2 regions of the Shewanella sp. FDAARGOS_354 genome follow, and region 2 is predicted to be linked to the other one. Evidence: predicted binding sites of a transcription regulator. Region 2 holds the regulator's gene; the other holds the start of a gene.
What was found. Region 2 encodes MetJ, which represses methionine synthesis genes. Its sites were predicted from a motif close to TAGACGTCTAGACGTCTA; they were not measured.

Region 1: metH (methionine synthase) is a predicted target of MetJ. The motif match lies at 6,027-6,044, and genes of this name have one in related genera.

What each region holds. Positions count from the first base shown of each region.
Region 1 is NZ_CP022089.2:2,512,968-2,529,659, reverse strand. It holds gene CEQ32_RS11490 (AAA family ATPase) at 1-82, shown strand, start outside; gene CEQ32_RS11485 (DUF4435 domain-containing protein) at 83-1,012, shown strand; gene CEQ32_RS11480 (hypothetical protein) at 1,275-1,619, shown strand; gene metH (methionine synthase) at 2,191-5,925, opposite strand; gene CEQ32_RS11470 (histidine phosphatase family protein) at 6,149-6,871, shown strand; cobalamin riboswitch at 7,047-7,278, shown strand; gene CEQ32_RS11465 (ABC transporter ATP-binding protein) at 7,402-8,289, shown strand; gene CEQ32_RS11460 (FecCD family ABC transporter permease) at 8,286-9,425, shown strand; gene cobT (nicotinate-nucleotide--dimethylbenzimidazole phosphoribosyltransferase) at 9,570-10,622, shown strand; gene CEQ32_RS11450 (adenosylcobinamide-GDP ribazoletransferase) at 10,730-11,518, shown strand; gene cobU (bifunctional adenosylcobinamide kinase/adenosylcobinamide-phosphate guanylyltransferase) at 11,515-12,120, shown strand; gene CEQ32_RS11440 (cobyric acid synthase) at 12,247-13,872, shown strand; gene cobO (cob(I)yrinic acid a,c-diamide adenosyltransferase) at 13,888-14,511, shown strand; gene CEQ32_RS11430 (DUF2235 domain-containing protein) at 14,659-15,696, shown strand; gene CEQ32_RS11425 (cobalamin-binding protein) at 15,712-16,536, shown strand; gene CEQ32_RS11420 (MAPEG family protein) at 16,628-16,692, shown strand, end outside.
Region 2 is NZ_CP022089.2:4,293,487-4,310,178, forward strand. It holds gene CEQ32_RS19365 (ribosome alternative rescue factor ArfA) at 1-54, shown strand, start outside; gene rimO (30S ribosomal protein S12 methylthiotransferase RimO) at 276-1,721, opposite strand; gene CEQ32_RS19375 (oxidative stress defense protein) at 2,158-2,868, shown strand; gene CEQ32_RS19380 (EAL domain-containing protein) at 3,055-3,831, shown strand; gene CEQ32_RS19385 (class I SAM-dependent DNA methyltransferase) at 3,963-4,754, shown strand; gene CEQ32_RS19395 (hypothetical protein) at 5,373-5,978, shown strand; gene CEQ32_RS19400 (phosphoribosylaminoimidazolesuccinocarboxamide synthase) at 6,334-7,437, opposite strand; gene CEQ32_RS19410 (pentapeptide repeat-containing protein) at 8,140-8,766, shown strand; gene phsA (thiosulfate reductase PhsA) at 9,255-11,537, shown strand; gene CEQ32_RS19420 (4Fe-4S dicluster domain-containing protein) at 11,550-12,116, shown strand; gene nrfD (NrfD/PsrC family molybdoenzyme membrane anchor subunit) at 12,119-13,063, shown strand; gene CEQ32_RS19430 (sulfite exporter TauE/SafE family protein) at 13,238-13,981, opposite strand; gene metJ (met regulon transcriptional regulator MetJ) at 14,089-14,403, opposite strand; gene metB (cystathionine gamma-synthase) at 14,626-15,789, shown strand; gene CEQ32_RS19445 (bifunctional aspartate kinase/homoserine dehydrogenase II) at 15,801-16,692, shown strand, end outside.

The sequences.
Region 1 (16,692 bases), 1.8 Mb from region 2:
AATTATTGTTGCTTCTCATTCTCCGGCATTAGCTAAGAGAAATCCGAATTTCCTTTCTGAACTGAAGGTTTGGAGATCGTAAATGTCAGGAAATTTTTATGAAATAGATGAAATCTTCAATGAAGCTGTAATGACAGGTGTTCCAGCAATAATTGTTGAAGGGATGGATGATATTCTTATTTATAATCAGTTATCGGCAAGGGTTCCATTCGAAGTAGAAATTTATGCTGTTGAAAATATTGAAGGGTATTCGGAAGGGTGTGAGCAGGTTATTACAGCTATAAGAGAGCTTAACAATATTAAAAATAGCAAGTATAAGCTGGATGAACACATTTTAGGTATTATCGATAAGGATGTTAGGGATTATAGAAATGAATTGCCTGCTTTGGAACCGATATTGGTACTTGAATACTACTCTATTGAAAGTTATTTTGTTTCTAAAGATGTGTTGCATAATATTCTTTGTTTATGTACTAAGGCTGGTAAGAGTTTAATTAATGAAGATCTTTGTGTTAAGATCTTTAAGGATGTGGAAAAAAATCTACTAAGTTTATATTACTTTTCACTCGAAGCATTAAGAGCTTCTTTGGATTCTGAATATAAGTCAATATTCTTTTATTCTTACCCAACAGGTAGACTAAATGATGTTAAAATTCAACATGCTATTTTAAGTAAGATTGATGAACTAGATAGATTTGCTGCTCATCTTGACTTGTCTCCAAACTTAATGACTTTAAAAAGTATTTCAAAGGGTAAGTGGTTGGTTGAATCTTTTTCAGTCGAAATTTTAAAAAGTATTAACTCTCTTAATGGAATGTGCTCTGGCGGTGAAATTATTACTTGTCAGTTCTGTTCGACAGGAGCATTTCATAAATGCCTTTATAAAATAAGAGATGGTATAAATAATAAGTCGATAAAAAATCTCGCTTTTTCTTTTATTGGTGGGGCCGATTTTGATCATATTGTTGATAGGATTTATAAAATTAAAAATCACATTCTTATGTCAGCATGAATAAATCGCTAGGAATTAGTTTTTACTAAGCTGTTTTCTTATTTATTAGTTATTTAGTTTTGGTTTTTAGGTGAAGCCATTAATTTTATTTGGTTATTGATAAAAGTTTGATTAGACACCCATTGCTAAATCCGCAGAATAAAATGGATATCCATTGTTAGTGCGCGATCGTAAATTTCTGGTTATTCTTAGGTTAAGCATTAAATAAGGTGCTTTAATGCTTAGTCCTTAAGGAACTCAGATAAGCCTTGGATGATTAAAAATGATTCGATATCTATTATTCGTATTCTTTGCTCTTGTGCTATGTGTGAGTAATGCGCTGGCAGGCGAATATCAGCTGGATTGGCCTGTCTCTGGTGAGGAGCTGATTTATCATTCCTGCGGTTGTGCTGATTCCTGCTGGGTTGCCGAGGTTCGCCAAGCTAAAGCGGAAAAGCCGCTCATCGCTAAACTGAGATGCGACTGCGAAAAACTCTATTTTACTGATGAAACTGGCGTAGAACGGGTTGTCGCTGAAAATTGTGATGAGTTAAACACCGACAATAAAATGGATTTGATCCCAGAGCGAATCAAGCAACTTCAGTCACATTTTAATCCCCCTCGTTAACTCTATTTATCCTTGTGTGAAATGGAATTCCAGAACGGAAATAACAGGAGATGCATAGCTTTTTGAATGCAAAAAGTTAACTCTACTCTTACAGAAGTTCACCCATCCCCTGCGAAGTTTCTGAAGGGCGATGAAGACTCTTTATTGAAAAATGGCGCGTGACGCAGACAGTACGTCTGCGTAGCTTTTGGGGAAGGGGCGAATGAAAATCGGTGATTTTCGAATAAGCGCGAAATAAGTCTTTTATATGATGATTTTTTCTGAATTAGCCCATGCAATTTTTGCAGAGCGTAATGGGTACACCAGATAGGGCACTGTTGCACCAGTGACCTTCTAAAACATGGATGTTTTAGTAGAGCCTACAAGGATGTATGCACGGCGTGTCACTGGGGTAACAGTGCTAAAGCCTGCGGCAGGCAATGAGTTACATCATCACCTTACAGCGATATGGTTGCTAGTTCGCAATGCAAAACGAACCAGCAACATCGGGTGTGGGGTGAAGCCCCACGACCTTTTCGGTCGCAAGACCGATCTTAGATCTCAAACCGCGTTAGCGTAATCTAAATCCCGATTACTCGGGATCATAGTCAAGCACTGGCGCTAGCCACTTCTCCGTCTCTGCAACAGTCATCCCTTTACGCTTCGCGTAATCCTCCACCTGATCGCGACCAATATTACTCACGCCAAAGTAGCGGGATTTCGGGTGGGCAAAGTACCAGCCCGATACTGCGGCGGTAGGGAACATGGCGTAGCTTTCGGTAATGTTTAAGTCGATGGTTTCATTCGGCTTTAACAGTTCCCACAACAGGCCTTTTTCGGTGTGATCCGGGCAAGCGGGGTAACCCGGTGCAGGGCGAATGCCCTTGTATTTTTCGCGAATTAACGCCTCGTTATCGAGCTGCTCATCGGCGGCATAACCCCAAAACTCTTTACGTACGCGCTCGTGCATCCGCTCGGCAAAGGCTTCGGCTAAACGGTCGGCTAAACACTTGAGCATAATGGCGTTGTAGTCATCATGGTTCGCCTCAAAGCGGGCGATATGCTCATCAATCCCATGGCCTGCGGTAACCGCAAAGCCGCCCATATAGTCGGCAACGCCTGAGTCTTTGGGCGCGACAAAATCGGCCAGACAGAAGTTATCGTTACCGACCCGCTCAAGTTGCATCCGCAGGTGATGGGTGGTCAGCTCAACCTCTGTGCGAGTCTCATCTGTGTACAGCTCAATATCATCGAAGTTGACGGTATTGGCGGGGAATAGCCCAATCACGCCCTTGGCGGTGAGCCATTTTTCTTCGATGATTTTTGTAAGCATCGCCTGACCATCGGCGAACAGCTTTTGCGCCTCAACGCCGACTACTTTGTCGGTTAAGATTTCAGGGTAATGACCGTGCAGCTCCCATGCGCGGAAGAAGGGCGTCCAGTCGATGCGGTCGACTAAATCGGTTAATGGATAGTCTTCAAATACTTGGCGACCGAGCACGTTAGGTTTGAATGGGGTGTAGTTGGCCCAATCGTGCTGGCAGCGGTTTTGACGGGCGGCCTCTAGCGAGACGATTTCCTTACGCTTAGCTTGGGATAAACGCTTGGTGCGCATATCGTCATACTCGGCGTAGGTTTCATCAATGGTCGCTTGGCGAGTTTCATTGCTGACTAGCTTGCTGACCATAGGCACTGCGCGCGAGGCATCGGCAATGTAAATCGCGCCATGGGGATAATGCGGCGCAATCTTCACCGCAGTATGGATTTTCGAGCAGGTAGCGCCGCCGATAATCGCTGGAATGGTGAGCCCTTCACGGTGGAAGGTTTTCACATTGTGCACCATCTCATCGAGGCTTGGGGTGATAAGCCCTGACATGCCGATAATATCGATATTGTGTTCTTTCACCGCCTCAAGAATGCGCTCTACTGACACCATCACGCCTAAATCGAACACTTCAAAGCCATTGCAGGCAAGCACCACGCCGACAATATTCTTGCCGATATCGTGCACATCGCCTTTTACGGTCACCATCAAAATCTTACCGTTCGACTGACCTGCGACTTTTTCTTTTTCAATAAAGGGATTGAGGTAGGCCACGGCCTTTTTCATCACCCGCGCGGATTTGACCACCTGTGGCAGGAACATTTTACCCGAGCCAAACAGGTCGCCGACGATATTCATACCGTCCATTAGCGGGCCTTCAATCACATCCAGCGGACGGGAGGCAGCTTGGCGAGCCGCTTCAGTATCTTCGTCGATAAATTCGGTGATGCCTTTCACCAGCGCATGGGCGAGACGTTGATTAACTGGCCATGAGCGCCATTCTAAATCTTCTTTTTTAGCGGCACTTGAGCCATCGCCACGGAATTTTTCAGCAATATCAAGCAATTGCTCGGTATTGCTCGAGCCTTCAACCGGGCAAGGCAGGTTGAGCACCACGTTCTCGACCCGTACTTTAAGCTCTGGGTCGATATCGTCAAAAATCGCTAACTGGCCCGCGTTGACAATCCCCATATCCATACCGACTTTAATCGCGTGGTACAGGAATACTGCGTGAATCGCCTCACGCACTGGGTTGTTACCGCGGAAGGAGAACGACACGTTCGATACCCCGCCCGAAATCATCGCGTGGGGCAGGGTGGCCTTAATTTCTTTAATGGCATCAATAAAATCGACAGCATAGTTATCGTGCTCATCGATACCCGTGGCAATGGCGAAGATGTTCGGGTCGAAGATAATGTCTTCGGGCGGAAAGCCGACCTTATCGACCAGCACGCGGTAGGCGCGGGTACAGATTTCGACTTTGCGCGCCTTCGTATCGGCTTGGCCTTGCTCGTCGAACGCCATAATAATGGCCGCCGCGCCGTAGCGTTTAACGAGGGTTGCCTGCTCGATAAACTTCTCTTCGCCTTCTTTGAGGGAGATAGAGTTAACAATACCCTTGCCTTGAATACATTTGAGGCCCGCTTCAATCACTTCCCACTTCGAGGAGTCGATCATAATCGGCACGCGGCTGATATCTGGCTCAGAGGCGATAAGATTTAAGAACTTATGCATCACCTCCACGCCATCGAGCATGCCTTCGTCCATGTTGATGTCGATGATCTGCGCGCCGCTTTCTACCTGTTCACGGGCGACATCGAGCGCCTGTTCGAACTTGCCTTCTTTGATCAGCTTTAAAAATTTGGCCGAGCCAGTAACGTTGGTGCGCTCACCCACGTTCACAAACAGGGTTTGGGCGTCGATAGTGAGCGGTTCCAAACCTGCTAAACGGCAGGCGACGGGGATCTCGGGTAATACGCGCGGGGCAAACGGTTCCACCGCTTCGCGAATGACCTTAATATGCTCGGGTGTGCTACCACAGCAGCCGCCAATAATGTTGAGCATGCCTTCACGGGCCCATTCTTGGATAACGCTGGCCATGTCTTTTGGGGTTTCATCGTAACCGCCAAACTCGTTTGGTAGACCCGCGTTAGGGTGCGCCGACACATAACATTCGGCGATGCGTGACAGTTCTTCAACGTAGGGACGCAGCTCTTTTGGCCCAAGGGCGCAGTTAAGGCCGATAGATAACGGCTTGATATGGCGAAGGGAGTTATAAAAGGCTTCGGTGGTTTGTCCGGTAAGGGTTCGGCCCGAGGCATCGGTAATAGTGCCGGAGATCATCACTGGCAAACGTGCTGGCGAGTTAGCGCCAAAGAGTTCATCGAACACGGTTTCGATGGCAAATAATGCGGCCTTAGCGTTTAAGGTATCGAAGATGGTCTCGACCATAATGATATCGGCGCCGCCTTCAATCAGGGCGCGGGTCGATTCGCAGTAAGCGGTCACTAACTCATCAAAGTGGATATTACGATATCCGGGATCGTTAACATCGGGGCTGATAGAGCAGGTACGGTTAGTGGGTCCTAACACACCGGCGACATAACGTGGTTTACCCGTGGCTTTTTCGATTTCATCACAGGCCTCACGGGCGAGGCGCGCACCTTCACGGTTAATTTCGGCGGACAGCGACTGCATATCGTAGTCGGCCATGGCGATAGTTGTGGCGTTAAAGGTGTTGGTTTCAATAATATCCGCACCGGCTAATAGGTAGTCGGTGTGAATTTGTTTGATGATGTGTGGCTGCGTGAGCACTAAAAGATCGTTATTGCCCTTAACGTCGGTATGCCAATCCTTGAAACGCTCGCCACGGTAATCGGCTTCTTCTAGCTTGTAGCCTTGGATCATAGTGCCCATGGCGCCGTCTAAAATCAGAATGCGCTTTGACAACTGGTTGCGAATGTCTGCCAGTGTTTGGCTGGCTCGATGGAGAGATATCGCCATAAATGATTACCTTTACTACAGCTAAGTTGAGTCCAAAAATATGCAATTCTGCGGTAAATTGCATTTTATTATTGAATGTCGTTCGTTATGGTTTGGACATTTATACGTATAGACGTCCATAATACGCGACATCGGATTGTCAGGGCAAGGTGAAAGTCATTAGGAGCGAGAATCTAGAATCTAGAATCTAGAGTTTAGGTCCTAAGATTTTTAAAAGGCATATATGAAACAAGTTCGCTTATTACTGTTACGCCATGGGGAATGCGAGGGCGGGGCTATTTTACGTGGCAGAGTCGATGTTCCACTGAGCGAGAAGGGCTGGCGGCAGATGTTGGCAGCAGTCGCTTTGCAGGCCAGTGAATGCCACGGTATTTACAGCTCCACCTCAAGGCGCTGCGCTGAATTTGCCAAGGAGTTGGCGCTGGAGCCGCATTCCAGCTTGTCTGAGAGTTCACATTTAGCTGCACCAACGCCTTCGCCGCTTGAGGTCAACCTACTGGAGGATCTACAAGAAATGGATTTTGGCGATTGGGATGGTCGCTTACTCGATGAGTTATATCAACAGGATGGCGAGCGCATGGCGGCCTATTGGCAAGATCCTTGGACCGTGTCGCCGCCCAATGGTGAAACGATGGCAAGTTTTGAGGCTCGTATCGATGGCGCAATAGAGCAGATCCTCAATAAAGAGTTTGCCCTGCTGGCGTTGGATGATGAACAGGCCCACGGCGAGTGTAATGCCGATGCACCCACAGCCAATATCTGGGTTTTGACCCACGGCGGGGTGATCCGTCATTTAATGGCAAGAGCATTGGGGGCGGTGAGAACGGTAGGGTTTTACAGTCAACTGACTTTACCGGTTGCCGCGGTGGTGACGATTAATGTACTCGAAGATAAACATGGGACTCGATACTGGCGCTTAGACTGGCCATCGGGCCATGCTGATTGAGTTTGAAATCTCATGCTAAATGGGATGATGAACATTTTCTGATTTAAACTGCATTGCCTAATGAGCAAGATATAGGATAATGCTTTTCCCTGACGTTTGAGCGAGATAGCACATGGTGTTCGCTAAGTTTAAATGTCGCAGAAATAGGTGTTGGGAATTTCGCTTTATCCTGCGCTATTCGCTTAAGGCAATAGTCGTTATAAACGCCGGATCAACCCAAACATAATAGGGAATCGGGGTGCTGCCCATCAGCCAGCCCGAACTGTACCCGCAACTGTGAGTAGTTAAAAGAAGTGCCTAGAATCTAGAGCCTAGAATCTAGAACCTAGAACCTAGAACCTAGAACCTAGAACCTAGAACCTTCTTTGCTACAAGTCAGGAGACCTGCCTATTTCTGTTTTCGCTGCGTGCAGCCTTAGTTCTCGAGCGGGTGACTCGAGGGAGCAGAAAATGATATTGATACGTTTCGCCCTGTGGCCCATGGTGCTACTGGGTTTGGGTACAAAATATGCCTGTGGGAGCTGCTTTAAATGAAGCCTTCCACGTCAACAGATGTGCAATCTTCGGCGGTGCTAGCTAATGTGGCACTCAATGTCAGCCAATTAAGTTGGACCATCGAAGGCAAAACCATTCTTTCAGGGATTAACTTTGCCCTACAACGCGGTGAAATGCTGGGATTAATCGGCCCTAACGGTGCGGGTAAATCCAGTTTACTGCGTTGTATATATCGTTTTATTCGCCCAACTCTGGGGCAAATCAGTTTGTTTTCGCAGGACATTAACGAGCTTTCGCCCAAGGCATTTGCCTGCAAAGTAGCTGTGGTGCAGCAGGATACGCCGCACTATTTTGATATGACCACAGAGCAACTCGTTGCTATGGGGCTCACGCCCCACAAAGGGATGTTCGATACTAATTCCAGCGGTGATAGTGAAAAAATTATCAAGGCGCTTGAAAAGGTAGGTCTTAGCCATAAGCGCTATCAGCAATATGAAAGGCTCTCCGGCGGTGAGAAACAACGGGCACTGATTGCCCGCGCTATCGTGCAACAACCTCAGTTACTGATTTTAGATGAACCCACAAACCACCTCGATGTGCGCTATCAAATACAAATTTTGGAGTTGGTTCGAAGCCTTGGCATTAGTGTCATTGCCTCTATTCATGATCTGAATTTAGCAAGTGCCCTGTGTGATAGTTTGCTGCTACTGGATAAGGGGCAAGTGAGCGCCATGGGCACGCCGAGTGAGGTATTAACAGAGGAGCGCATTGCCCAAGTTTTTGGTGTTTGCGCTCAAGTGATGCCCCATCCACAACATGCCAATCCTTTAATTAATTACTTTTATGGTTATCAAAAATCACCGACGGATGATGTGGTTGTATCCGCTCCCCATAACATCAACGGGGAGATAAACACGCCATGATTCACACGTTTAAGCTGATAATGATGAATCCTTTAACCCATATTTTAACGCCATTAACCCGCCAGCAATGGCTGATTCTTGGCTTGGTGGGTTTTGCCCTGCTGACCCCGATTGCGGCCGCCAGTTTTGGCGCGGCAAATATCAGCTTTTTAGATGTGTTGCATGTGTTTATTAAATTATTCAATCAATTTTTCGCCAACGACGGTGCGTCAACTACCGCCTCGATGACGGAGCGGATTGTGATGGAATTAAGGTTGCCACGGATATTGCTCGCGTTTGTGGCGGGGGCGGGGCTGTCTTTAGCGGGCAGTGTGCTGCAAACCGTAACTCGCAATCCCCTTGCTGACCCTTATTTATTTGGCATCAGTTCAGGTGCCTCCTTTGGCGCTGTGGTGATGCTGACCTTGTTTACTGGCTCTGGTCTATTCGGTAATGCTGGCGTTATTGCCAATTCGGGGATTTTTAGTGGCTCGGGAATGTTTGCTGGGCTCCTGTGGTTTAGTTTGCCTTTCGGCGCTTTTATTGGTGCCAGTTTATCCGTTCTTATTGTTCTCGCGTTGTCAGGGCTTGGGCTCAACAGCCAAGTTGAGCGCATGCTGCTCTCTGGGGTGGCAACATCGTTTATGTTTGGCGCATTAACCAGCTTGCTGTTGTATTTTGCCAGCCCGCAGGCCACGGCATCAGTGCTTTTTTGGAGTTTGGGCAGTTTTGCTAAGGCCAGTTGGCCGCTCTTAATTTTGCCATCCATCGTTGTATTGGTAAGTTTTTTTATCATCCTCGGTTGGAAGCGGCAGATTATGGCCCTGCAGGCGGGGGATGAAACGGCTCACACCTTAGGGGTGAATGTACCTAAATTACGCCTCAATATGTTATTGCTCTGCTCGCTAATTACCGCCGTTTTAGTGGCGACCTGTGGTGGCATAGGTTTTGTTGGATTAATGATCCCCCATACTGTGCGCTTGTTATTTCCCGGGCGTCAGCCCATTTTGCTCACCGCGTTAGTGGGCGGCTTGTTTATGGTGTGGATTGATGTGCTCGCGAGATGTTTACTGGGTAATCAAGAACTGCCCGTTGGTATTATCACCGCCTCGATAGGTAGTTTTTTCTTTTTGCTGATTTTGCGTCGGCGCAACTAATTGAACTCGCGTTTTTCGCAGAGGATTAGCTAATTTAGTACTAAGTGCGTATGGAAAATAGCCGCTGTATGCGTCGTAGTTGTTATCGAACGAGTTATTGAAATCGAACGAGTTATTGAAATCGAATTAGTCACTGGAGTGTGAATGTCTCAATCAAGCCTGTCATTTCAAATCGAGCCTGTGAGTAAAGCGCAGGATCAGGTTATTCAACAAAAAATCGATCTTAAGACCAAGCCGCCAGGTGCATTGGGACAACTCGAATCCTTAGCATTACAAATTGCTCGCATTCAAGGGCCACAACAATTGCAGATAGTCAAACCGACCATGTTGGTATTTGCAGGGGATCACGGCATTGCCGCTGAAGGGGTTTCGATTGCCCCAAGTGAAGTCACCCACCAAATGGTGCAAAACTTTGCCCACGGCGGCGCGGCCATTAATGTGTTTTGTCGCCAATTAGGTTTTACGCTTGAAGTGATCGATTGCGGTATTTTGACACCCGTTGAGGGGCTAGAAGGGATTATCGATCAACGTCTTGGCGCGGGTACTGCTGCAATTCATTTGGAGCCAGCCATGCCTTTAACGAGTGTGGATAAGGGCTTTGATATGGCGCGCGAGCTTATTGAGCGTCACCATCAAGCAGGCTGTAATCTGGTTGCGTTTGGTGAAATGGGGATTGGCAACACGTCCTCTGCCGCGGCAATTATGGCGGCGATTATGCAATTAGATGTAGCTGACTGTGTGGGGCGCGGTACAGGCATTAATAGCGACACTTTAGCGCGTAAGTTAACCTTGGTAGAACTGGCGTTGCTATCGCATCAAAGTGCGCTTAGTGGGCCAAAACAAGTGCTTGCTTGTCTTGGCGGGTTTGAAATTGTGCAAATGACTGGTGCCATGCTGGCTGCAGCTGAGCGCAAGATGTTGGTAGTTGTGGATGGTTTTATTGCGACCGCCGCCGCATTAGTCGCGGTGACGATCAATGCTAATGTGCGGGATTATCTGATTTTCGCCCATTGCTCCGAGGAGCAAGGCCATCAACGTATGTTGGAATATTTGCAAGCTAAACCCTTGTTATCTTTGGGGCTTAGATTAGGTGAAGGCACGGGGGCAGCTTTAGCATTGCCGTTAATTCAAGCCGCAGTAAATTTTTACAATCAAATGGCGAGTTTTAGTGATGCAGGGATTGAGGCTGTTGTATGATGTAGCCCTGCTAAGTTATTTATTTAACTTAATTTAAAATAATAACTTTTAGCTAACCGTTTTAACTTTAAACCTTGCTGCAAGTGTGTATTCACTAAGGATGCTTTATGTCAGAACGCGAAAGCTGGCACAAAGAGATAGATTTATTTTTTGTGGCCATGGGCTATTTTACCCGTATTCCTATGCCCAAATGGGTCGAAGTCGATGCCGATAAACTCAATAAAGCCAGTCGTTACTTTGGCTTAGTGGGTTTACTGGTGGGACTGTTAAGCGCCATCGTTTTTTGGCTGACTCAAAATTGGTTACCCGCTGGGGTGTCTGTATTGCTGTCGATGTTAACGGGCGTGCTGTTAACGGGCGGTTTCCACGAAGATGGGTTAGCCGATACCTTCGATGGGTTTGGTGGCGGTTGGACGGCTGAAGACAAGCTGCGCATTATGAAGGATTCGCGCCTTGGTAGTTATGGTGCCTTGGCCTTGATTATTGTCTTGATGCTTAAATGGCAATTATTGGTGGAATTAGCGCTTTATGACCCTGTGGTTGCTGGTTCGGCGATGATTGTCGCCCATACTGTGAGTCGAGTCGTGGCCGCGAGCCTTATTTTCACCGAAAAATATGTGCGCGATGATGAGTCCAGTAAATCTAAGCCGTTAGCGCAGCACCAAGGCATTAATGAACTATTTATTTTGATCGCCAGTGGTGTGTTAGTGCTGTTGGTGTTAAAGGGGATTGCTGCACTGTCGCTGTTGTTGATTATGATCGGATTGCGCCGTTTGATCGTGGTGATCTTTAGACGTCAAATTGGCGGCTATACAGGCGATACCTTAGGCGCTGCGCAGCAAATTTGTGAAATTGTGTGTTACTTCGTGCTGCTCGTTGTAGGTAGCATTCTGTGATCCATTTAGTGCTGGGCGGCGCTCGTAGCGGTAAGAGCCGTTACGGTGAAACCTTAGTACGCCAGTATACGGCTTTAGGATTCGATGCCTGCTACGTTGCAACCGCGCAGGCACTCGATGCTGAAATGGCCAGTCGGATCCGTTTACATCAAGATGGCCGAGCCAAGGACGATATCGACTGGCAGTTGATTGAAGAACCCTTGACATTAACCGCCAAGCTTAAGCATTTAGCTAAGCCGGGGCGGGTGATTATGGTGGATTGCTTAACGCTTTGGTTAACCAATCAATTACTTGCTGTCCACCCACAGGCTGAGCCAGCTTCGACCGAATCAGATTTTGCCCTAGCTTTTGCGACATCATCTCAACACGATGTGTTAGCCCACTGGCGACAGGCCAAAACGGATTTTGTCAGTGCGTTAAATACACTTGAAGGTGTGGTGATTTTAATCAGTAATGAAGTAGGCTCAGGCATTGTGCCCTTGGGGGAACTGAGTCGCCAATTTGTGGATGAAGCTGGCTGGTTAAACCAAGATGTTGCTGCTGTTGCGGATAATGTGACCTTAGTGGTGGCGGGTTTACCGCTGACGCTTAAATCGAGCTAGCGCTCTTAAATGAGCTGGTGCATTTAAATCAAGTTGTGAATGTTATTTTGAGCCGCTTTTGCATTTAGTTCGTATAAAAAGAAGCGCCTTTTATCTTATTTCCTCTATTGAGTGATGTCCTTGCCCATGCATTCACATAACGTTGCAGATCCCACGGCAACCAATCAAACGTCAACCGCTAGTTTGCCTCAAACATCGTCCCAAGGCGCCAAAGTATTAATGGTGCAGGGCACCACCTCAGATGCGGGTAAAAGTACGTTGGTGGCGGGAATTTGCCGATTGCTAGCCCGTCAGGGTGTAAACGTCGCTCCTTTTAAACCACAGAATATGGCGCTTAATAGTGCTGTGACTGTTGATGGCGGCGAGATTGGTCGCGCACAGGCGCTGCAAGCCGCGGCCTGTTATTTAGCGCCACATACTGATTTTAATCCGATTTTACTCAAACCCAGTTCAGATACGGGCGCCCAAATTATTGTGCAGGGTAAAGCGTTAACGACACTCGAAGCCTCGGCTTTTTTTGGTGAAAAATCGAAAGATTATAAAGCCATGGCCCTTAATGCCGTTTTGGACTCCTTTGAACGCCTAGGTCAGCAATATCACACCATAGTGGTTGAAGGGGCGGGGAGCCCAGCTGAAATCAACCTGCGTGCTGGGGATATTGCCAATATGGGTTTTGCCGAGGCGGTTGACTGCCCGGTGATTATTATTGCCGACATCGATAAAGGCGGCGTGTTTGCCCATTTGGTCGGGACCTTGGCGCTGTTATCCGAGTCAGAACAGGCGCGGGTAAAGGGGTTTGTGATCAATCGCTTTCGCGGTGATATCAGCCTGTTGCAGCCTGGTATTGATTGGCTTGAGACGTATACGCAAAAGCCAGTATTAGGCGTGCTGCCCTATTTGCATGATTTGCACTTAGATGCCGAGGATGCGCTCACTGACTCGCCAACTAAGCAGGCCAAGAGTCGTTTTAAAGTGCGAGTGCTGGTATATCCACGCACCAGCAATCACACGGATTTTGATCCCCTCAGGCTTCATCCCGATATCGATTTTGATTATGTGTCACTCCAGACGCAAGCCTTAGCTCAGACACAAGATATTGTCGCCGATCTGCTGATTTTACCCGGCAGTAAAAATGTGCGAGCCGATTTGGCTTTTTTACGTGAGCAAGGCTGGGATAAGCAAATTGCTAAGCATTTGCGCTACGGCGGTAAAGTGCTGGGAATTTGCGGTGGTTATCAAATGCTGGGTGAGCGCATTGCCGATCCGTTAGGGATAGAAGATGTGCTTGGGACTAGCCAAGGTTTGGGTTATTTACCCATAACCACCCAATTTAAAGCCGAAAAGCAGTTACGTAGCGTCGCAGGTGAGTTGAGATTGTTAGGGCAGACTGTGGCGGTCAAAGGTTATGAGATCCACTGCGGTGAGTCCCAATATCTCACCTCCAGTGATGCCGCCAAGGGCGCACCATTACGCTTGAACAATGAGCTAACTTACGATGAACAGGCGGAAAAGTCTTTTGCTGACGGCTGCTTAAGTGAGGACGGGCAAGTGCTAGGCACTTATTTACACGGGCTATTCGACAGCCCTGAGGCGTGCCAGTTAATTCTGCGCTGGGCGGGATTAGAAGATGCGCAAGCAATTGATATCAATGAAATTCGCGAACAACAGTTGAATCGTTTGGCTGATGTACTAGCCGAGCATCTAGATTTACCACAATTACAGGCAATCTTAACCGCATCAGTTAAGCCGTAGGATGAATACCAAACCATGACAACAGCAAACGATAATAACCAAGAACAATTAAAGGCTGAACGCCACAAAGCGCGCCAACAAAAACTCAAAGCGGGGGTTGATGCAAAAATTGCCGCCGCTCAGGATGAAAAGGGCATTTTGTTAGTCCTAACGGGCAATGGCAAAGGCAAGTCGACCTCAGGTTTTGGTACTGTTGCCCGCGCGGTGGGTCATGGCAAAAAAGCGGCGGTAGTGCAATTTATCAAGGGCACTTGGGAATGCGGTGAGCGTAATCTACTTGAAGGCGCAGGCGTTAGTTTTCATGTGATGGGTACAGGCTTTACTTGGGAAACCCAAGATAAAGAAAAGGATACCGCAGCCGCCCTAGTCGCTTGGGAAGCAGCTGAAGCTTTACTGCAAGACGAGAGCATTGATTGCGTGATGCTCGATGAGCTGACCTATATGGTGAGTTATCACTATCTTGATGTCGAACGGGTACTGACTGCACTTAAAAACCGTCCATCTATGCAGCATGTGATTATCACTGGCCGCGCCTGCCACCGAGCGATTATCGAGCTGGCCGATACGGTAAGTGAAGTGCAACCCATTAAACATGCCTTCGAAGCGGGCATTAAAGCGCAGCCTGGATTTGATTATTAAGCAGAGTGAATAATCTTAGTGAGTTTGGTGAGTGAGCAAACGCCGTAAGCAGTGCTTCAACACTAATTAAGGCTGTTGTTCCGAGATAAAATCCGTTAGCGTTCTATTGAGCGCTTTTGTGGGCATGGATAACTCAAGGATGATGCGATGAATAAACGTATTGTGATTTGTGCTGACGGTACTTGGAATCGACCCGAGAAAGACCTTAAGGTGGATTTTCCCACCAATGTGCTACGTCTGGCGCGGGCCATTAGCCCGATGGCGGCCGATGGAAAACCCCAGCAGGTGTTTTACGATTGGGGTGTGGGCTCCTATTACGATGAAGTGATTGGCGGCGCGACAGGGCGTGGGCTGCATAAAAATATCATGGATGGTTACCGTTATATCGTGCAGAACTACTCCCCTGGCGATGAGATTTATCTCTTTGGCTTTAGCCGAGGCGCATACACAGTGCGTTGCCTGTGTGGCCTTATCAATAACTGCGGTATTCTTAAGCGCCCCGATGCGAGGCTTATCCAACAAGCCTTTGACCACTATAAAAAAAGCAGCGCGCCCTTTGCTCCAAGCGGCGATAAATCCGTTGAGTTTAGACAAAAGCACAGCCATGAATCACGGGAGATTAAGTTTGTTGGGGTGTGGGATACGGTGGGCGCTATGGGGATCCCGATTTCCTTCCTCGGCTTATTTGAAGATAAAGATGAGTTTTACGACACTAAAATTGGTCGCAATGTGCGTGTTGCCCGCCATGCCTTGGCGATAGACGAGCATCGCAGCGACTTTGAGCCCACTATCTGGCAATTACGCGACAATATGGATATGCAGCAAGTGTGGTTTGCTGGCGCCCATAGCAATATTGGCGGCAGTTATCAGCCGGATAAAGATGGCTCTTTATTGTCAGATAATGCCCTTGAGTGGATGATCGCTGAGGCTGAGCGGTTTAATTTAAGTCTCGAGCCACATTTAATGGCCAGTTTACGCCCTAATCCCTTGGCGACGCTGCACGATTCACGCCGTAGTTTTTATCGGATTAAGCAGCCGTATTTGCGGGCGCTTGACCCGAATGTTGCGCCTGTATTGTTGCATCATTCGGTCAAGGTGCGTTGGGATCAAGATCCTCAGTATCGCCCTAAAAACTTGCAGACCTACCTTGAAAAATATGGCTGGCCAGAAAAGTTAATCGATTAAATCATAAGGAATTTCATGTTAATTCGACGCATTATTATCCTAGGTGTCAGTCTTGCCCTGTTACCTATATCAGCTATCGCAGAGCCAGCAAAACGTATTATTGCGTTGTCTCCCCACGCGGTTGAAATGCTTTATGCCATTGGTGCGGGAGAGACGATTGTGGCCGCCACAGATTATGCGGATTATCCCGAAGCGGCGAAAAAAATCCCTAGTATTGGTGGTTATTATGGTATTCAGATTGAGCGCGTATTAGAGCTTAATCCCGATCTGATTGTGGTGTGGGATACGGGCAATAAAGCCGAGGATATCAACCAACTCAAAAACTTAGGTTTTAAACTGTACAGCAGTTCCCCAAACACCCTTGAAGATGTTGCCAAAGAAATTGAAGAGTTAGGCCAATTAACGGGGCATGTGGAGCAGGCTAATCAAGTGGCAACGGATTATCGCCGCGAGCTGCTTCGACTCCGCAATGAAAACGCCGCTAAATCTGAGCCTAAAGTGTTTTATCAGTTGTGGTCGACGCCCTTAATGACGGTTGCGAAAAACAGTTGGATCCAGCAGATTATTGGCGTGTGCCATGGGCAAAATGTCTTTTATGATGCGGCGAGTGATTATCCGCAGGTGAGTCTTGAGAATGTGCTACTGACCTTGCCCGAGGTGATTTTACAAAGCGAAGAAGAAGGCAATGTTAAAGGGATTGATTGGCGTAAATGGACCGAAATCCCCGCCGTTAAAAACCAGCATATTTATCAATTAAATGCCGATTTATTACACCGCGCGACGCCTAGAGCTTTACTTGGTGTAAAGGCCGTTTGCGATGCCTTAGATAAGGCACGTTAATCAATCGCCTTTTGCTAGTAAATTCACTGTTATAAGCACTACAACGCACTGTTTGATATGCATTTATTGTTCTAAGCAATAAGGGAATCCTATGAATACACTACTGACTTGTTTGTTTGTCGCCATGTTATTGCCGTACTTAGCCAAAGGTCCTGT
Region 2 (16,692 bases):
GGGTATCAGCACAGGGGCGATACCCCTTTCGACTTTATGGGGATGATGTTTTAACGTTTTTGCCGCGTTAATCCTGCTCATTTAATCCCTGCTAGACTCCTCCCTCACATTGCCTTGCGATTTCCTTTTCAATCCCTTTTGTCGCACTATCTAGCCTTCAACTATTGAGAGTTAACCTTCACTTATTGAGAGAATTAGCCAGATTTTGGCCATAAAAAAACGAGCCACAATTGAGACTGTGACTCGTCTTATTAAAGCTTGAATGATTTGAAGGCTTAAGCCTCGACTTCATCCTCTGCATCGGCATCCACTAACTCGGCCCACAGATCGTGCTCGTCCGAGTGAGTGATCACCGCGCGGACTAACATGCCGGGTTCGAGTTCAGTTTCACCGTTGATAAATACCATGCCGTCGATTTCAGGGGCATCTGCGAAGCTACGGCCAATCGCGCCTTCTTCGTCTACGTCATCGATCAGAATATCCATAGTACGGCCAACGAAACGGGCTAAACGCTCAGCGCTGATCTCGGCTTGGACTTCCATAAATCTGTGGTATCTGTCTTCCTTCACGTCTTCACTAATAAGTTCAGCGATGGTGTTGGCGACAGCGCCTTCCACTTCTGAGTACTTGAAACAGCCTACGCGGTCGAGGCGCGCTTCACGCAGGAAGTCGAGCAGCATTTCGAAGTCTTCTTCGGTTTCGCCAGGGAAGCCCACGATAAAGGTTGAGCGGATCACCAAATCTGGGCAGATTTCGCGCCAGCGTTGGATGGCTTCTAATTGACGGTCAACACGGCCTGGGCGTTTCATCATCTTCAGAATGCGTGGGCTGGCGTGCTGCATTGGAATGTCTAAGTAAGGCAGAATTAAACCTTCGGCCATCAATGGGATCAGATCGTCAACCCATGGGTATGGGTAGATGTAGTGTAAGCGTACCCATGCGCCCATCTTGCCCAGTTGGCGAGCAAGGCTGGTGATGTCTTGCTTAACTGGCATACCGTTCCAAAAATCGGTGCGGCCGCCCTTGTCTTTACCATAGGCAGAGGTGTCTTGGCTCACCACAAGGATTTCTTGTACGCCAGCTTCAACTAAACGTTTGGCTTCATCTAATACGCTACCCGCTGGACGGCTATCTAAATCGCCACGCAGTGCTGGGATGATGCAGAAGGTACAACGGTTGTCGCAACCTTCTGAAATTTTTAAGTAAGCGTAATGCTTAGGCGTTAACTTAACCCCAGTTTGTGGGATTAACGAGGTAAATGGGTTGTGCTCTGGTTTTGGCACGTACTTGTGAACGTGCTTTAACACGGCTTCGTAGCTGTGTGGGCCAGTGATTTCGAGCACATCTGGGTGCACTTCACGGATTTGGTTTTCTTTAGCGCCTAAACAGCCCGTTACGATTACTTTGCCGTTTTCTTCTAAGGCTTCGCGCACCGCATCTAAGGATTCTTCAACCGCCGCGTCGATAAAACCACAGGTGTTAACGATTACCAGATCGGCATTGTCGTAGCTGTTGGTGACTTCATAGCCGTCGATGCGTAACTGGGTCAGAATGCGCTCTGAGTCCACGAGGTTTTTTGGACAACCTAAAGACACAAAACCGATGCGATTGCCTGTGGCAGCATTGCCCGTATTAACAGAGTCAGCACTGGCGGCTTCCAATGTTTTGGCAGGGGTCTCAAGCGTGGTAGTTTGCTTAGGATGAAAAGTTTCAACTGTCATGGTGTCTCGCTGATGCTGATAAAAGAGCGCCGTAAAAAGAGCGCGGATTATACCTGAAGTGATTAAAAGGTACAGTGTCTTTGGGTGAAAAGTGTACAGCTAAGAGTGCGTTTCTACCAGTTAGAGACTGACTGGCTCGTATGCGTGCTCGTATGGAAAGTCACAACTGTAGCTTGAGTGCTTGTGGAAGAGGATTTTAGCGATAGGCTGATAAGTTTTGCCAATTTAAAAAGTTTTAAAAAAATTAACCCTTTTTATTTTTGCCCGCGTTTATAGGGGTAGTTTGCATGATGCGTGGCTATCGCAACGGACGATAAATCGGGCTGTTACATACTGGTGCTGTTACATATTGGTACAGCGAGTCGCACTTTTAACCGATAGCCGCCGCGTCAGAACCACGGCAGTCTCGCCTTAAATGATTTAGTTGGAGTTAACAATGAAGCATTCTCTTTTAGCTGTATTAGTTGCTGGTGGTCTTTTCTCTGGCGCATTTACTGCCACCGCACTTGCTGCCGATGTGGACTTTCCCCATATCGAAACCATGGGCGTAAGCCAAATTCAAGTCGAGCCGGATATGGCTGAGCTTAATGTCGAAGTGGCTGTCACCGAGAAAGACGCTAAGGCGGCTAAGGATAATTCGGATGCGGCGGTGGCGAAATTTATCGCCCGTTTGACGGCCGCGGGGATTACTAAAGAGCAGATCCAAAGCGCCAACTTAAATCTGCAACCCCAATATGTGTATGCGCAGGATAAAGCACCTGAGCTAACTGGTTACACCGCGAGTCGCCAAGTCACTGTGACTATTAACGATTTGGCACGTTTAAATACGATTTTGGACTCCGCCTTAGAGGAGGGGATCAACAGGGTTAATAATATCGCCCTTAAATCGAGTAAAGAGGCCGAGTATGTGGCCAAGGCGCGCCAAGCGGCGATTGTCGATGCCAAACAAAAAGCAGAATCCTTAGCCAAGGGATTTGGGGAAAACCTAGGTAAGATTTGGCAAATTCGTTATTACGATCAACGCCCAGTGCAACCGGTGATGTTACGTATGAATGCTAAGGCCGATGCCATGGGCGCCGCCGAAAGCTATCAATATGGCCAAGTGACTATCGAAGATAGAGTCGAAGTGGTTTATAAACTCAAATAAGTCATAACGAGATGCAATGGATGAGGATTCTTTGGCTCATCCATTGCTGTTATGGGGCGCAATCGGTTAATTCTGAGTCAACATATTTACAATATTGCATGTTTTATCAGAGCAAAGGCACTAAACGCTGGCAAAATTAGCGATTTATCCCCACACTGAGAGAGGATAAGGTTATGGAGACCTATGATGGATTTTCCCTCTCGAATCAAGCAACAAACCTGTATGGACTGTTTAAGTGGTAAGTCACTCGGATTTGAAATTCGTATGGCATTTCAGCCCATTATCGATTGGCCAAATCAGCAGATTTACGGTTATGAAGCCCTAGTGCGCGGCCCAAATGGCGAAGGTGCTGCTTGGGTGTTTGAGCGTATAAACGAAAGCAATAAGTACTACTTTGATCAGGCTTGTCGGGTCAAAGCCATTGAAACCGCCGCTAAGCTTGGCCTTGATAAAATATTAAGTATCAACTTTTTACCTAATGCGGTTTATAACCCTGAAACCTGTATCCGCGCCTCGATTGAAGCGGCCGACCTCTTTGGTTTTAATATTCATAACATCATGTTTGAAGTCACTGAGGGTGAGCAAATTGTCGATAGAGCCAAATTGAGCCGTATCTTTGACAGTTACGCTAAACGGGGATTTATCACCGCCATCGACGACTTTGGCAGTGGTTTCGCTGATTTGAGTTGGTTAGAATTTTTGCGCCCTCAGGTATTAAAACTCGATATGGAGTTGATCAGAGATATCCATTTAGACAAACAAAAACAGTTTGTTATCGATGAGGTGATCGGGATTTGTAGCACACTTAACACTCAGGTGTTGGCCGAAGGGGTCGAGAGTAAAGCGGAGTTAGACTATCTTGTTGGCCGTGGTATTAATTATTTTCAAGGTTACTACTTCGCCAAACCCCAACTCGAGTATTTAACTACCTTTGACGCCTTAGATTGTTATGCTGCGCTGTAGCATTGTTTTATTGAATTAATGTGCTCCAAGTGCCTTGCACTCAGATTGGTTGTGGAATTGTGTGTATCGGTTCTGGGCTAACTGATATATCATGCGCCACCCTTAATTGCCCATGCCTTCTCTTTGCTGCTATGTCTTCTAACGCGCTTTATACCGATCTATCCGGTTATTACGATTTAATGTGCTCCGATATTAACTATCAACAACAGAGTGCGAGCATCCATCGATTGCATCAGTTCTTAGGGAATAATGGTAAACAACACCTTGATTTAGCCTGTGGCACTGGCCCACATGTACGGCATTTTATCGACCTTGGTTATCAGTGTAGTGGCCTAGATATTAATCAGCCGATGCTCGATATGGCCATGCGTCGTTGCCCTGAGGCCCAGTTTAATCTGCAAGATATGACCGCCTTTTATCTTGAGCAGCCAGTTGATTTAATTACCTGTTTTTTATATTCCATCCATTACAGTGCGGACATAGAGCGCCTTAAAAGTTGTATCGCCAGTGTGCACAGTGCCCTGAATGACGGTGGGATATTTTGTTTTAACTCGGTTGATAAGCACCGCATTGATAACCGCTTATCGATTAAGCATTTTGCCGAGTTTGAGGGGCACCATTTTGCCTTTGAATCTGGCTGGCATTACAGTGGTCAAGGTGAAAACCAGTCGTTAAATCTAAGCATTGCAAAGCGTCAGCAGCCTTTTACTCAACTCACTGATGTAGACGCCGATGCCGAGATTGCGCTGCATCAAACTGAATTATGGCAAGACCAACACACTATGGTCGCCACCAGTTTTGCGGAGCTGCAAGCGTTACTCGCGCCATATTTTGAAGTGCATATCTTTGAACACGATTATGAAAAAATCGTCCCATGGGATTTAAGCTCAGGTAATGCGCTGTTTGTCTGTGTGAAGATTTAACCTTGGGTTGAAGGTGTGACAACTTGGGATGTTAGTCCTTACGTTCGTGCTAGCACATCAAATTGCTTAAGTTTCATCAGTTCTGTTAGAAAGCTAAATCAAAGTCAAAGTCAAAGTCAAAGTCAAAGTCAAAGTCGTGGGGCTTCACCCCACACCCGACCAAGGAGGACTGCTCGTCCTATCCTCCTTGCCTATTGTTTTCACATCAGCCAAGACGCCCCTAACGGAGTTGAAAGCCCCTTGGGCATTAAGCGTTCTAATGCTATCGCGTCAGACGCTCGTCCCTGATTCGACTGACGCTATCTCGGCATCCATGCCTCGCTCACGCAACGACCGCAAATGCCCTGCGGCAACTCCGAGGGGAGGTGCACTTCTGTGAACTCGGCGTTGGCGCTAAACTCCAAAAGAGTTATGCATGTTCTATCTTCCTAAACTAGCATGACCTGATTGACCAACAGTGTCTAATGTAAGACGCTGAAACCACCTAAACCCCAAAAATCTAGGTCATCAAAAGTTTGGATATTTCTAGTCGAGTCGGATTTACTGTTTTAGTTACACTAATTTGGGAACCAAACTATAAGTAGTAATCACGCTTATGACATGTAGGATAGATAGTCCATGGATAAATGGTTAGAAATTAGTCGTCTGCAATTTGAAGCATTTTCTAAGATTGAGCATTATGACTTGCAACAGAAATATGTGTTGTTGCTAGCTATTCGTGTGACAGAGTTATGTTCAGATGCTTACGAGCTTTGTAAAAGGGATAGAGTTGCTTCAGTGCCCATAATAATGCGCAGTGCTTTAGAGTCATATATCGACTTAATGTGTACAAAGCTTAGCTTCACCCACGTTGAAAATATGAACAAATCGTTTGAAATCTTCAAAGTTAAAATGGCAGGTAAAACCGTTAAGGATGATAGCCTGAAGATCTGGGAAAAATTCAAATTAGTGGGTGAGCATAATTTGTATTCGGGATTTTACGTTCACCTCTGCCGCAGTGCACATGGAAATCTTGAAGCTTTGATAAGAGATCACACAGTAGGTGATGCGATTTCCCTTGGGCATAGACCAGACTTATCAATGGTTTCTGTATATAGAAACCAAATAATAGGAATCGCAGTAACTGCTTTAGTTGAAGCTCTTGAATTCGTAAAATTTGATGGTACTCAACTTAAACAGTTAAAAGTCATTCAAGAACAATCAGGTGTAGGTGAATATGCATGAAAAGATGGGACATATATGGTCCCCTCGAGTTTAGCAAGGCCAATGTACTATTTTGTTCAGATATAAGTTAACTAGCCACCCATTGTTAAATTTGCAAAGTGTATGCTTGTGAAAAGGCATACAGATTACTGAAGAGTTGGTTGAATTAAGCATTGGCATGTAAGTGACCGTTGACGGCATGGATGCCGTCGTCGAGCCCTCATGGATGAGTTCACGGCGTGTCACTGGAATGACAGTGCTTAATTATCCGTATTGTATTGGTTAAGTGTTTAAATGACTCAAACTAAAAAGGCGCCTAAGCGCCTTTTCTACATTCTGGGGTTAAGGGAAAACTCCCTACCTCATCGAAATCTGATTAAACAATCAGATCATACTCTTCCCGTAGGATCTTAATAATATCTGCCTTAGGATTGGCTGGCAGCGGAATTGCTGCGCCGGTCACCTTCTCGGCAATGCCGGTGTAAGTGCGTGACACTTGCATCATCGCCTCTAATGGCAGGGCATTATCGCGGGCGAGGGCTTCGCGCTCTGGCATTCTGTCCTTGTTGAGCAGAATATCCGGATCTGGGAAATGATTTAACAGGAACTGACGGAAACCTTCCTTAGAGTTTTCAAGGATTTTACCATCGCGGTAGGCGGCGCCGTCCCAAATGCGAGATGAATCGGGGGTGCCCACTTCATCCATATAGATCAGTTTTGAGTTGCCGTTTTTATCGGTCACATAACCAAACTCGAACTTGGTATCCACAAATACTTGGTCAAGGTCGGCCAGTGCCTTTGAGATCACCTTAAAGCCATCTTTTAACAGCTTCTCGTACAGGTCGATATCTTCTACCTTTTCAAAACCAAAGGCTTGGTAGTTGGCTTCGATATCGCTGCGGCTGATGTTCACATCATCCTGCGCGGGTACACCGGGGATCCCAGTTAAAATGCCTTTGGTCGAAGGGGTGATCAGCAAATCTGGCAGTTTTTGATCTTTCTCTAAGCCTTCTGGCAGGGTGATACCGCAGAATACGCGCTCGCCCTTGGAGTAGGCGCGCCACATGGAGCCGGTAATGTATTGGCGGCAAATGGCTTCAACTTTAATTGGGCGGGCTTTTTGGACTATCCAAACGAAGGGATGCGGAATATCTAAAATATGGCTGTCGGCTAAACCATTTTCGGCAAATAGCTTAAACCAATGATTAGAAATGGCATTTAATGCCGCGCCTTTACCTGGGATGCCTTTTAATCCGCCTTCACCGTGGAAGATGCAGTCGAAGGCGGAGATGCGATCGCTAATTACCATAATGGCAAGCGGCGTATCTTCGGGCACATTGTAGCCCTTGGTTTTGATTAAACGGCGGCTGTCGGCGTCGGTTAGCCAGTAAACGCTACGTACCTTGCCGCTATGAACTGGGCTATCGGTGCGGATGGGCAAATCGTTGTTTACGGCTAATACGGAATCAGCAAGACTCATGACGAGTATTCCTTTGGATAGAGAGTGTAGGGACGAGTTTTTTATTCGTTGCGGTGTGCTTAAGCATAAGATGCTTAGCCACCTTTTTATTATTGACCAATAGCTTATTGCTCAGTTTGCGTAAAGCCTTGGTGAAGGTTAAGCGTAAAGCGAATAGTGGATTTTCGGGCGATGGGGAGAATAACGTTTGTCTAGATATGGGGTGAAAATGAAACGCAGAGCAAGGTTGGCGCCAGAGTAATACTGGTCTGCTCAAGCGGGGAACCCCCGTGCCATTTTGCTCGAAAAGGCTAACCATTAATCCGAGAGAACCTTGTTAGACAGCCGCGAAAAGTGGCGCCATTTTACCTTTATTCGCAAAATTTTCCACGGCTATTTATGCACATCTGTGCGGCGTGTCGGTGTAAATTGGGATGGGATCAATGTGGCAGCAGAAAATACTTCCCATAAACCCTGAGCCGAGGAGCCGGGAAGTTGAGTTTAAAGTGTGACTCACTAAGCCTTAGAATGACATTAATCCCAATATAGGCATGCAGTTAGCTCAGTAAATCGGGGTAATATTGATGGCCTGAATAAAGCGAGTGCCTAAGCCCCCATACCGCGTGGCTTTTTGTGTTAACACCTATTTTTTGTGAATTGAAAAACACAGTTTGCCCATCAGACCCTAACATAAGGCATAAATAAAACATATCGAGGTAGTAGATGACTGAACCCAAAACGCCGATGATGGCGCGCGCCGCCTCCGAAGGGCGGTATTTTTTCTCGAAGCAATTTATCGCCTTAGCCGAATGCCAAACCCAGTGGCAGGACCTTGAGTTTGAAGAATGCGAGTTCCACGATTGCCAATTTAGCGACAGCACATTCCGTAACTGCAAGTTTATCGAGTGCCGCTTTGTGGGTTGTAATTTAAGCCTGCTCAAGGTGCCCTTAAGCCAATTTAACGGTGTGAGTTTTGAAGAATGTAAGTTGGTCGGCATAGACTGGACCCGTGCCGCTTGGCCGAGATTATCCTTTGCGGCACCTTTTAGCTTTAGAACCTGCATCTTAAACGACTGCTCTTTTATGGGCCTTAAGCTCGATGAAATGGTACTTGAGGGCTGTAAGGCGCAGGATGTAGATTTTCGTGAGGGCAAGTTTAATCGCGCTAACTTTAGTTACAGCGATTTTCGCCACAGCTTATTTGGCCGTACCGAGTTAATGGAGGCGGATTTCTCCGAGGCAACCGATTACGACATTGATATTTTTAACAACAAAATTAAAGGTGCCAAGTTTAGCCGCGATGAAGCGATTCGGCTATTAAATGGCTTAGATATTACCTTGGTGGATTGACCTTATACCAACCTCATATCAGCACCTGTTCGCGCTAATAGGTGCTGGCATTTTATCCTTTTAAATGAACGGGTTTATTGTGACAGCGATATCGCGGTATCACTTTTTAACTTATTGTTTTTAAAATTGCTTTTAGGTTTTTTGATAACTTTTTATTGTGGTGCGTATTGTAAAAACACCTCAAGCGTACGCATCGATATGGCCAATCAACACTATTGATCTTATTCACGAATTTTTAGAACAATTTTAACTTTTAGTTGCCATAGATCACACCAAACTTGCCTATGTGGTTTACCACAATAGCCGCCTACCTCTTTCGGGATAACAATCACTCTGGAACAGCAAAATGCCAGCGCGTCTTAGGGCATTGGCATTAATAACTAAAAACCTGTGAGCAAATTTAGTGTTTCACCGCAGTGGTGACCCAAAGCCTAAGTTTGCGTGTGCCAATTGGTGCATAAGGGTGGATGAGTGTGATGGAGGTAACCATGATTGAGCTTAATAGGCGAACCTTTTTAAAGGGCGCAGGGGCCAGCGGTGCAACATGTGCATTAGCTAGCTTATTGCCGGGCAGCTTAGCGGCATTAGAGAGTAAGCAGCTAAAGGGCATGGGCAAAGAAATTGCCAGTATCTGTGAGATGTGTTCAACCCGCTGCCCGATTTCAGCGCGGGTGATTGAAGGTAAAAACGTCTTCATTAGCGGTAACAAGGCAGCTAAAGCTTTTGGCGGTAAAGTCTGTGCCCGTGGTGGTGCTGGCCATAGTTTGCTGTACGATCCACAGCGGATTGTTAAACCGCTAAAACGGGTTGGCGAGCGTGGCGAGGGTAAATGGGCGGAAATCAGTTGGGATGAAGCCTATCAACTGATTGCCGATAATCTTACTAAAATCAAGCAAGCTCACGGCCCTGAGGCGGTGGCGTTTTCCTCTAAATCCGGTTCGCAAGAAAAACACTTATTCCATCTCGCCACAGCGTTTGGCAGCCCAAATACCTTTACCCATGCATCTACTTGCCCAGGTGGTTATGAAATTGCCGCCAAGGCCATGTTTGGCACTAAGGTGAAACGCGATTTAAGTAACTCAAAATACATCATTAACTTCGGCCATAACCTGTACGAAGGCATCAACATGTCCGAAACCCGTGGCATGATGGCAGCGCAAATGGATAAAGGCGCTAAGTTGGTGGTGTTTGAGCCAAGATTCTCTATCGTCGCCGACAAAGCCGATGAGTGGTATGCAATCCGTCCCGGCACCGACGTAGCGGTCGCTTTAGCGTTATGTCATGTCTTGATTGAAGAAAATCTTTACGACAAGGCCTTTGTTGAGCGTTATGTCGAAGGCTTTGACACCTTTGCCGCCGAAGTAAAAGCCTATACCCCTGAGTGGGCCGAAACGATCTCCGATGTGCCCGCCAAAGATATTCGCCGTATTGCCCGTGAATATGCGGCTAAAGCGCCCCATGCGGTGGTGGATTTTGGTCACAGAGCCACCTTTACCACCGAAGAGTTTGAAATGCGCCGCGCGCTTTACGCTGCCAACATCTTGATTGGTAACATCGAGCGTAAGGGCGGGATCTACCTGGGTCAAAAGCCTGGCGATTATAACAAGCTCGCCGGTGAAAATGTGGCCCCCGTGCTGGGTAAGCCCGGCGTAAAAGATATGCCAAAGCCTGAGGCAAAACGTATCGACCAAGTGGAAGAACAGTACGCCATGATGTGGTCAGCGGGCGGGGTTTATCAAACCGTCCTCGATGCGACCTTAAGCGCGGTGCCTTATCAGTTACATGGCTGGGTGATGTCCCGTACTAACCCAATGCAAACCATGACCGACAGAGCGCGTGTGGTCGAAGCCTTGAAAAAGCTCGACTTTGTTGCAGTGTGCGATGTGTATATCAGTGAAACCGCGGCCTATGCCGACGTGATTCTACCTGAGTCTACCTACCTTGAGCGCGATGAGGAAATCGCTGACAAGTCCGGTAAAAACCCTGCCTACTATGTGCGCCAACGGGTAGTCGAAACCTTAGGTGATACTCGTCCTTCATGGCAAATCTTTAAAGATATCGGCCATAAGCTAGGGTTGAGTGAATTCTATCCATGGGAAAACATGGAGACCCTGCAACTATTGCAGGTAAACCGCGACACAGAGCTGCTGCGCCGGATCAAAGACGAAGGTTTTGTCAGCTTCGGTAAGCCGATTATGTTGCGTGAACCTAAAATGGTCGCCGAATTTACCAAGGCCTATGCCAATGCCAAACCTGCGGATGAAGACGGCACCTACGGCAGTTTACTCAGCTTTAAAACCCCAAGCGGCAAGATTGAATTGACCTCCGCCAAGGTTGAAGCCATGGCGCCAGGACGCGGCGTCATTAAATTCCGCGAAGTGCAGCTTAAAAAGCCAAATGAACTCTACTTTATCCAAGGTAAGGTGGCGGTGCATACCAATGGCGCGACCCACAATGTGCCCATGCTGGCAAATTTGATGTCGGATAACGCTGTATGGGTTCACCCAGATACCGCGAGCAAATTAGGTATCAGCAATGGCGACCCTATCCGCTTAACCAGCAGCGTAGGTACAGAGGAAGGTCATGCGTTAGTCACCCCGGGCATTCGCCCCGATACCGTGTTTGCTTATATGGGCTTTGGCTCTAAAAACAAAGAGTTGGTTAGAGCGACAGGCAAAGGTATCCACTGCGGAAACTTACTGCCCCACGTTACCGCATCTGTGTGTGGCATGACGGTACACACCACTGGCGTCACGCTGGCAAAACGCTAATTGGAGGCTCAAATGACGAAAAGATATGTGATGGTGCACGATGAGAACAAGTGCATCGGCTGCCAAGCCTGTAACGTGGCTTGCCGCAGTGAAAACGGCGTACCAGAAGGGGTGACCCGTTTGCAGGTGAGAGTCGAAGGGCCTTATGGCGAAATGCCTCATCTGCACTTTAAGTACCACAGAGTGTCGTGTCAGCAATGTGAAGATGCGCCCTGTGTGAAGGTGTGTCCAACGGGCGCGGCCTATGTGGGCGAAGATGGCATTGTCTCCATCCACGGCGACAAGTGTGTGGGTTGTATGTACTGCGTGGCGGCGTGTCCCTACAAAGTGCGTTTTATGAATCCCGAAACCAAAGTGGCTGACAAGTGTAATTTCTGTAAGGACACGCGTTTGGCCCGGGGTGAAGAGCCTGCCTGTGTGACTGTGTGCCCGACCGATGCCTTGGTGTTTGGCGATGCTAACGATCCACAAAGTGAAGTGGCCACACTGCTCAACACTAAGATCACTTACCAAGATAAGACCCATTTAGGCACTAAACCTAGGGTATATCGCGTTCCTACCAAAAGAGGGGGGATTTGATTATGAACAATACTTGGGGCGATATGGCGCAATATGATCCCGTCACTTGGCACTGGGTCATCGCCGTGTATTTGTTTATGGCGGGTTTATCCGCCGGAAGTTTGCTGATTGGCATTGGTTTGCGTTGGTTCAATCAAGAACAAACACAAGTTGAGAGCAATATCCTCAAGGCCGCGGCGATTATTGGCCCTGTGGCAATCAGCTTAGGCTTAGCTTGTTTAGTGTTTGATTTAACTAAGCCTTTCCACTTCTGGTTGATTTTAATTAACTACAACTTCCAGTCCGTTATGGCGATTGGGGTATTAGCGCTGCTGGCTTACTCACCCTTGGCATTTGCCTACGCGATTTTAGTACTGCGTGACGATTTGCCCAAGTGGGGCTTAGGTTTCCTCGCGCCTATCGCTAAGCTGCTGATGCCCTTTAGAAAGCTGATTGAAGTGCTATTGTTTGTCCTCGCCATTGGTGTGGGCGCTTACACTGGCTTCTTAATCTCGGCGATGAATGCCTATCCGATGCTAAATACTGCGGTATTGCCTGCACTGTTCTTGGTATCTGGTTTATCAGCGGGTGCGGCGGCCAATGCGGTGCTGGCGCTGGTGATGTTCAAAACCGATAGCCACGACAAGACCTTAGCTAAAATGCATGGCTTAGAGCTGCCAGTGATGGCCATCGAAATCATGTTCCTGTTTATGTTGTTCTGCGCCTTGTACTTTAAGGGCGGTGCGGCGGCTGCGGCGCTGGCATCACTCACCTCTGGCGTGTGGGCAAGCGTATTCTGGATTGGTGTCGTGGGGATTGGCTTTGGTGTGCCATTGCTGTTTATGCTGCTTCCCGCAGCGACTCGCCACACTAAGGGCGCAATGATTATGGTGGCCTGTGCCAGTTTAACCGGCGTGCTCGCGCTAAGACACTTTATTGTGTATGCGGGCCAAAGTTACCTGAGCTAAGTGATGTTAGCGAATGCTCTAACCCATGGCATTCAAACTAGCGCAACAAATATGAGTATTACTTTAATGCGATTAAGTGATACTCAAATGGGTTACAACACGCATCCCTGCAAGCAAAAAGCACCGTTAAACGGTGCTTTTTTATGGCTGCGATTGACTGCAATTGGCAGGAGGTTATTGCGGTAATAACTCAATCACTGATTTGACCGTGAGCACTAAGGCGCTGATAGCGCAGAGGGCTAAGGTCGCCATCTTGGTCTTATGTTTATCCACATTTCCCACCAGTTTGCCCGCCACGAGATAGCCTAAAAAGACCGAGGGCAATAGCATTAGCGACAGCCAAAAGTGCTTGATTTCGAGTAGGCCCGTCACCCCAAGAATCGCCAAGGCAATGGTCGAACTAAAGATAAAGAAGGCCGATAACGCCGCGCGAAACTGCGAAGCATCCTTACCCGCCAATAAAATCGCCATCGGAGGGCCACCAATGGCGGCGATATTGCCAAAGATCCCCGAGACGATTCCCGCGCCAAATAGCGTCGCTTTGTTCACCGGCAGGCTGAATTTATACAAACTGAGCACCACGGCAACCGTCACAATCGCGGCAATCGCCAGACCAAGAATCGGCTGCGGCGCAAACAGTAATAGGCTAGCACCGATAAAGCCACCGGGCACTCGACCGATGAGCGCGTATTGCAAGCCATTGAATTCTAAATGGCCGCGTTCACGCAATAGGGTGAGTAGCGCGATGGAAAATCCCATCACAATCACGGGGGCAGGCACTAATTGGGGATCGACGATATACAGCAGCGGGCTGGCGACCACGGCTAAGCCAAACCCAATTAGACTCTGGGTGAGGGCACCTAAAAACACAATCACAGACGCGATGGCAAGCGTTTGTGGATCGATCAAGGAGAACATAGGATTCCATCAAAACAAAATAGGGATCGTTACTTTAACCCACCACGCCTGATGAGCATTAACGATCCCTAATAATTAGTTACGGCAGGATTATGGACGCTTAAGCGTTATTCCATGTCTTCCCACTCGATCCCCATTTCGTCCATCAACCGCTTCGCTTCAGCGGGGATGCTGTCTGGGCACTCTTTCGACAGATCGGCATCATCAGGCAGAGGCTGGCCGGTGTAGGCATGCAAAAATGCTTCGCACAACAGTTCGCTATTCGTTGCGTGGCGCAGGTTGTTGACCTGACGACGCGTACGTTCATCCGTGAGGACTTTTAGCACTTTGAGCGGAATAGACACAGTAATTTTCTTTACTTGTTCATTCTTCTTGCCATGTTCAGCATAGGGGCTGATGTATTCCCCATTCCATTCAGTCATTGACTCACCTGTTATAACGCTAAATTCGGGGCAGATTTTAAACCCTTACAGATTACAGTCAAATTATTGCTACTATTTCTTAGCGATTGCAAACAGATTTCTTTATGTTTAGACGTCTAAGCGTCTTAACGCCTATTGACGATGCCACTGGGCTTAGGTACATTTAGACGTCCAGACATCTCTTTGCGAACTTAGGAGTTCCCGATGACCGCAGGCAAATTAGTGACCGAGCGTCAATTAGCCACATTGGCAGTGCGTCAGGGTATCGAAAGCGATACTCAATATGGCGCCGTGGTGCCGCCAATTTACCTGTCGACGAATTACGCCTTCGATGGTCATAAAAATCCTCGCGAATTTGATTACAGCCGTTCCGGCAATCCTACCCGCAGCATCTTAGGCGATGCCTTAGCTAAGCTGGAAAAAGGCGCAACCGGTGTGGTGACCTGCACTGGCATGGCCGCCATTACCTTAGTGACCACTTTACTGGGCCCAGATGATTTACTGGTGGTGCCCCACGATTGCTACGGTGGCTCTTACCGTTTATTCACCAACCTCGCGAAAAAAGGCCAATTTAAACTGCTGGTGGTCGATCAAACCGACAGCCAAGCACTTGAGCAAGCGATTGCCCAGCAGCCTAAAATGGTGTGGATTGAAACCCCATCCAACCCATTACTGCGGGTGGTTGATATCGAAGCTATTGCCAAGGCAAGCCACGCCGTAGGTGCGTTAGTGATAGTGGACAACACTTTCCTCTCGCCGATTTTGCAGCAACCGCTATTGCTCGGCGCCGATATCGTTATCCACTCCACCACTAAATACATTAATGGCCATAGCGATGTGGTGGGCGGCGCGGTGATCGCCAAAGACCCTCAACTCGGTGAGACCTTACATTGGTGGTCGAACACCTTAGGCTTAACCGGTTCTGCCTTTGACAGTTATCAAACCCTGCGCGGCCTGCGTACTTTAGCTGTGCGCATTCGTGAGCACCAAAGTAATGCCGAGCGGATTGTGGAGTTACTGAGTAACAGCCCCGTCGTGAGTAAAGTGTATTACCCAGGTCTTGCGGATCATCCCGGCCATGCCATTGCCGCCAAGCAACAAAAAGGTTTTGGCGCTATGCTGAGTTTTGAGCTTAAGGGCGGCGAGGCCGAAGTGGTCGCCTTTTTAGATGCGTTAAGTTTATTCAGCGTGGCTGAGAGTTTAGGTGGCGTTGAGAGTCTCGTAGCCGTGCCCGCGACCATGACCCACAGGGCGATGGAGCCGCAGGCGCGTTTTGAAGCTGGCATTAAAGACACCCTATTACGTTTGTCGGTTGGTATTGAAGATGCCGACGACTTAGTTGCAGATATTCAAGCAGGATTGGCCGCCGTAGCGGCTTGTCAGTAGAGGAATAATAGATGGCACGTTGTCACTTACATAAATTTGGTGGTTCCAGCTTAGCCGATGCCGATTGTTACCGCCGAGTCGCCCATATTCTGTTAACCCATGGCCATAGTGATGATCTAGTGGTGGTGTCTGCCGCGGGTAAAACCACTAACTTTTTATATAAATTATTGTCCCTGCGCGATAGCAACCAATTATGGCAAGAAGAATTACAAGTCCTTATCAGCTATCAGCAAGGCTTGATTGAGCAATTATTATCTAACGAGCAAGCGCGGGATTTACGCGAACGTTTAACCACGGATAAAGCTCAGTTAATCAGTCTATTATCTTTAGATGTACGCAACGATTACCAAATTAACCATGTGGTGAGTTTTGGTGAGCGTTGGTCGGCGCGCCTGATGGCAGCGCTGCTGCGTGAATCGGGCGTGGCCGCAAGCCATGTGGATGCCTGCTCGATTTTAGTGGCAGATGAGGCCGCCGTGCCGCAAATCCGTGTGCAAGAATCCCGCGCTAAAGTACAAGCCTTACTGGCCGCACACCCTAACGAGCGCCTAGTGATCACCGGTTTTATCTGCGCCAACGAGCGCGGTGATACCTTGCTATTGGGTCGCAATGGCTCTGACTTTAGCGCCAGCTTAATTGCTAGCCTTGCCGACATTGAGCGCGTGACCATTTGGACCGACGTTGAAGGGGTCTTTAACGCTGATCCAAACAAAATCAACGATGCGAAATTACTCAAGAGCATGTCCCTTGCTGAAGCGGACCGCTTGGCACGTTTAGGCTCACCCGTGTTGCATTCACGCACCTTGCAGCCATTGTTTAACACAGAGGTGAGTTTGGCTGTGCGTTCAAGCTACGCCTCCCATACCGACTTTACCCTGATTGCGCCGCACAGTTCCTCAGCGA